DNA from 2 places in the Pedobacter sp. N23S346 genome. Region 2 is predicted to be linked to the other one. Evidence: riboswitches for the same ligand, from Rfam matches in the RefSeq annotation. Region 2 holds a riboswitch; the other holds the start of a gene.
What was found. A riboswitch is a leader RNA that binds a small molecule or an ion and turns the genes downstream of it on or off. The one in region 2 is predicted to bind cobalamin.

Region 1 (2,480 bases), on a different contig from region 2:
CCACACATTGATGACGTGAAAAAAGTAAATAAGGATTTTTGGAAACAACGTTATGAAAGCATTCGCAATTTCGAATCACATTTGAGTGCAAATGGAACCGTTGTTTTAAAATTCTTTCTGAATGTAAGCCGTGACGAACAAAAACAGCGCTTCCTGGAGCGGATTGAAGACCCGACTAAAAACTGGAAGTTTTCATCCGGCGACATCAAAGAAAGGGCACATTGGGATAAATATATGAGCGCTTATCAGGATGCCATCAATGAAACCAGCACCGAAGCTTCACCTTGGCACGTCATTCCTGCGGATAAAAAATGGTTTGCCCGTTTAGCTATTAGTGAAATAATTTTAGAACGACTCGAAAAACTCAATCTTGATTTTCCGGCAGTATCTGATGAAGAAAAGTCGAAACTGGAAGAGACAAAAACCATATTAATGGCCGAGTAATCAAATCAACTTGCGAAGTCTCAAAGGCCAATAGCGTGGAAAGACTTCGACAGTTTTAAAAATGATTAAAAACTTCAAGAGACTGACGAAGTTTTCCCAACACGCACAATCCACCCAAACTTCGCAAGTCGAAAAACCAACTTGCGAAGTCTCAAATGGCCTGGAGCGTGGAAATACTTCGACAGTTTTAAGAATGATTAAAAACTTCAAGAGACTGACGAAGTTTCCCTAACACTCAAAATCCACCTAAACTTCGTAAGTCGAAAAACCAACTTGCGAAGTCTCAAAGGCCAAGAGCGTAGAAAGACTTCGACAGTTTTAAAAATGATTAAAACTTTAAGAGACTGACGAGGTTCCCCCAACGCGCACAATCCAACTAAACTTCGTAAGTCAAGGAATCAACTTGCGAAGTCTCAAAGGCCAAGAGCGTGGAAAGACTTCGACAGTTTTAAAAATGATTAAAAACTTCAAGAGACTGAAGAAGTTTCCCCAACACGCACAATCCACCAAAACTTCGTAAGTCGGAGGAACCAAACTATAAGGTTTAAATATTTTACGAATAGCTTTATTTTACTACTTTTGCAGCGCTTTTGGTTTCCTGTGCATTTCGTACTGGAATTAAAAGGGAATGCAGTGTAGTTCTGCAACTGTCCCGCAGCTGTAAGCTCTATAACGGTTTTTAAATCTACGCCACTGTTAACAATATTTAATGGGAAGGCTCAAAAATCGGGAGTAAGTCAGAAGACCTGCCACCAGCATATAATTTCATAGCTTTCGGGGATTGAAGCTAGGATTGGAGTACTTAACGGTTTCGTATTTTCATTTCCTTTTCTATCTGTTGGCTGTGGGCAAAACTCACAATCAAATGAACAAAAAAAAACTAATTATTGCAGCAGGCATTGGCTTGGTGCAATTCGGTATTAGCCAAGCTAATGCGCAAGACTCCTTACGACTTAAAGATGTTGTCATTTCGGCTACCAAAAATGACCAGAAACAATCACAAACTGGTAAGGTGGTGAGTATCATCAGTCGCGAAACTTTAGATCGCAGTAATGGTAAATCTTTACCAGAATTAATCAGTGAGCAGGCCGGCATCATCGTTGCAGGCTCAGGAAGCAACCCAGGATTAAACAAATCGGTATTTTTTAGAGGTGCAGGTAGTGCATACGCAGTCGTTTTAATTGATGGTATCGTTCAAAATGACCCATCAGGAAATGGCGGAGCATTCGACTTGCGTTTATTTTCAATCGATCAGATTGATCACATCGAGATTTTAAGAGGTGGACAATCGACCATTTACGGATCTGATGCAATCGCCGGAGTAATCAACATCGTTACTAAAAAAGGCGGTGCAAAAGGAAATACCATTTTCGGTGTGGCCAGTGCAGGAAGTTATGAAACGTATAAAGGAACTATAGGTTTAAATGGTGCTGTAGATGGCTTCACTTACAATGTAAATTATACGCACCAAAAAAGTGATGGAATTTCTGAAGCCGCTAATCCTGTAGGTAACAATGCGGACTTTGATAAAGACGGTTATAAAACGGATGGTGTGAATGCAACTTTCGGCATTCAGCTAGATAAGCGCTTTTCAATTAATCCATTTGTGCGTTACTACCGTGGAAATTATAAAATTGATGAAGGTGCTTTCTCTGATGGTTTACCGGCAAACAACACCACTTTAAAGAACTTTAGCGGAGGATTGAATACCAAATACGACTTTGGTTCTGGTAAAATAAACCTGAATTATAGCTATCAAAATACTTCGAATAATACATCAAGCAGTTTTGATGGTTTCCCTTACACCAGCATGGGCTCAGGAAGTATCAGTCTGATCGATTTATTTTATAATCAAAAGTTAGGTGAAAAATTAAATCTGTTGGCCGGAATAGAAAATCGTGAAATGCATTTAACTTCCGGCGCTAATCGCCCTGAAACCAATATTTTTGCTGCTTATGGTTCACTATTTCTTCACGATTTAAGCATCTTCAACCTGGAAGTTGGTGGCCGTTACAATAAACATGAACAATATGGAG
Region 2 (2,480 bases):
CAGCGGCTGCCATAACTTTGCACCCATCCGTTTTTGGTAAAAGTAAAACCATTCAATTGCTCGCCAAAATATTCCACCATATCATTTCGCTCAAACTCACCATGCACCAGTACATCTATCCCGATTTCTTCCTGCCAGTAAATGGCTTCTTCGGTCTCCTTCTTCAACAGTGCATCATACGCTGCAGGTGTAATTTCCCCTTTTTTAAATTGCGATCTCCAGCTTCTTACTTCCGCAGTCTGTGGAAACGAACCAATAGTGGTAGTAGGGAAAAGCGGTAAGTTTAAAATGTCTTGTTGTACTTTTTTTCTTAATGAGAAAACACTCAAACGCTGCGAATCTGCATGGGTGATTGCATCTACCCTTTGCTTAATTTGTTCATTATGAATCAGCTTTGACGTTTTTCTACTTTCGGTTGCTCTTTTATTTTCCGATAATTTTGCCAATACATCCACGTCAGGATTTTCAGCTGCCAATGCTTTTAAGGTGACAATTTCATTAACTTTTTGCTTTGCAAAAGCCAACCATTGCTTAATTTCAGGAGTTAAGGTTTTTTCGTTGGTTTCCAAATCTAAGTCGCAAGGCGAGTGTAATAAAGAGCAGGAAGGCGCGATCAATACCCTATCGCTACCCAATTTTTCAACTGCTTTATCAATAATAACCAGAGATTGCTCAAAATCATTTTTCCAGATATTTCTGCCATCCACAACACCAAGCGACAACGTTAGTTCAACAGGTATCGCATCTAAAACTTCATCCAATTGTTCCGGACAACGTACCAAATCGATATGTAAAGCTTTCACAGGCAATGAAGTGGCCAATGCTAAATTATCCTTCAATCCTTCGAAATAAGTAGCAACCAATACCTTTAATTGAGGAAACTGTTTTTTAATTTCTGCATAAACATATTGATAGGCTTTTTTCGCTTTTTCATCAAGATCCAATGCTAAGAAAGGTTCATCAAATTGTACCCATTCTGCGCCTTGTTCTTTCAACTCTGCAAGAACTTGCAGGTAAACTGGTAATAGCTTTTTAATCAGATCCAGTTTATCAAAACCAGCTTCTTTTTCTTTTCCCAATAACAAGTAAGAAACCGGACCAATAATTACTGGTTTAGTAATAATTCCGATTTGCTTTGCACTGATAAATTCATTTACAATTTTACCAGAAAACAAGCTGAATTCCTGGTCTTTGTAAAATTCTGGCACAATGTAATGATAGTTGGTATCTAACCACTTGGTCATTTCCATGGCAGTGATATCAAGTCCGTCTTTTTGATAACCTCTGGCCATTGCAAAATAAAGATCAAGCTCGTTATTGCTTTTGGTGAGCACAACCCTATTGTAACGTTTTGGAATTGCTCCTACCGTTAGCGACATGTCCAGAATCTGATCGTAATAGGAGAAATCGTTTGATGGAATCAAATCTATTCCTGCTTCTTGCTGAAGTTTCCAGTTTTGCTCGGAGATGTTTCTTCCTTTACTTAGCAGTTCTGCTAAAGTGATTTTCCCAGCCCAATACTGCTCACTGGCTTTTTTTAGTTCTCGGTTGCTACCAATTCTTGGATAGCCCAGGTTGTGCGTTTGCATTTTTCAACTTTTTAAATGGTTAATAATCATTGTAAAAAGCCAATTTATTTCCTGGTGTGTTTTGCGAAGATAGTTCTAAATAGAAAGATGCGAACAAAAATAATCGGGCAGCCTCAACCAATAATGGTTTTACACCCAAAAATGTAATCATCAGACTTCTAGCTTCAAATCGCGAAAGCAACGTCAATTGAAGAGGCAGGTATCCTGACTTGTAACTGTTTTAATCATCCTTCCCGCCGCAAAGCAGTGGATATATTTTTGATAAAACTTTAATGTTACTTACAGTTGCGCGACAGCTCGTGATTTACACACGATTCCCTATTAATTCACCTTAAGCAAAACCCTTTCAATATAGAAATAAAAAGAACTTTTGTTTTTACAATCAGTTTTTAATTCTGATCAAAGGTATAAGGTAAGACTCAAATATCTTACAATATAAATTATTAGGGATAATAACCTTAAAAATAATTAAGATATAGAATATTATGCTTTTAAGTTCTTAATTTCGTCATGCTAAAAGAAAATTATTCTATGGATGGTCTTGATGAAACTGACTTATTGCTTTTAAAAATTCTAAGTAACAACTCGAGTTATACCACAAAAGAACTGGCCAGCCAGGTAAATTTATCTGCCTCACCTGTATTTGAGCGGGTAAAAAGATTGGAAAATAACGGTTATATCAAAAAATATATTGCCATACTGGATGCAGAGAAGTTTAATCAGGGCTTTATTGTTTTCTGCAATATTAAATTAAAACAGCATGATCGGAAAATAGGAAATCACTTCGTAAAAGACATTATGGAGATTGATGAAGTGGCAGAATGCTATAATGTTTCGGGAGATTATGATTTTATCCTGAAAGTATATGCCAGGGATATGAAACATTATCAG

Region 1: another riboswitch for cobalamin. It lies ahead of ACN1CD_RS06125 (TonB-dependent receptor plug domain-containing protein); the one in region 2 lies ahead of metE (5-methyltetrahydropteroyltriglutamate--homocysteine S-methyltransferase).

What each region holds. Positions count from the first base shown of each region.
Region 1 covers NZ_JBLYEE010000002.1:538,345-540,824, reverse strand. Annotated here, with positions in the region: gene ACN1CD_RS06130 (polyphosphate kinase 2 family protein) at 1-444, shown strand, start outside; cobalamin riboswitch at 1,019-1,213, shown strand; gene ACN1CD_RS06125 (TonB-dependent receptor plug domain-containing protein) at 1,310-2,480, shown strand, end outside.
Region 2 covers NZ_JBLYEE010000011.1:73,540-76,019, reverse strand. Annotated here, with positions in the region: gene metE (5-methyltetrahydropteroyltriglutamate--homocysteine S-methyltransferase) at 1-1,589, opposite strand, end outside; cobalamin riboswitch at 1,766-1,950, opposite strand; gene ACN1CD_RS18055 (Lrp/AsnC family transcriptional regulator) at 2,100-2,480, shown strand, end outside.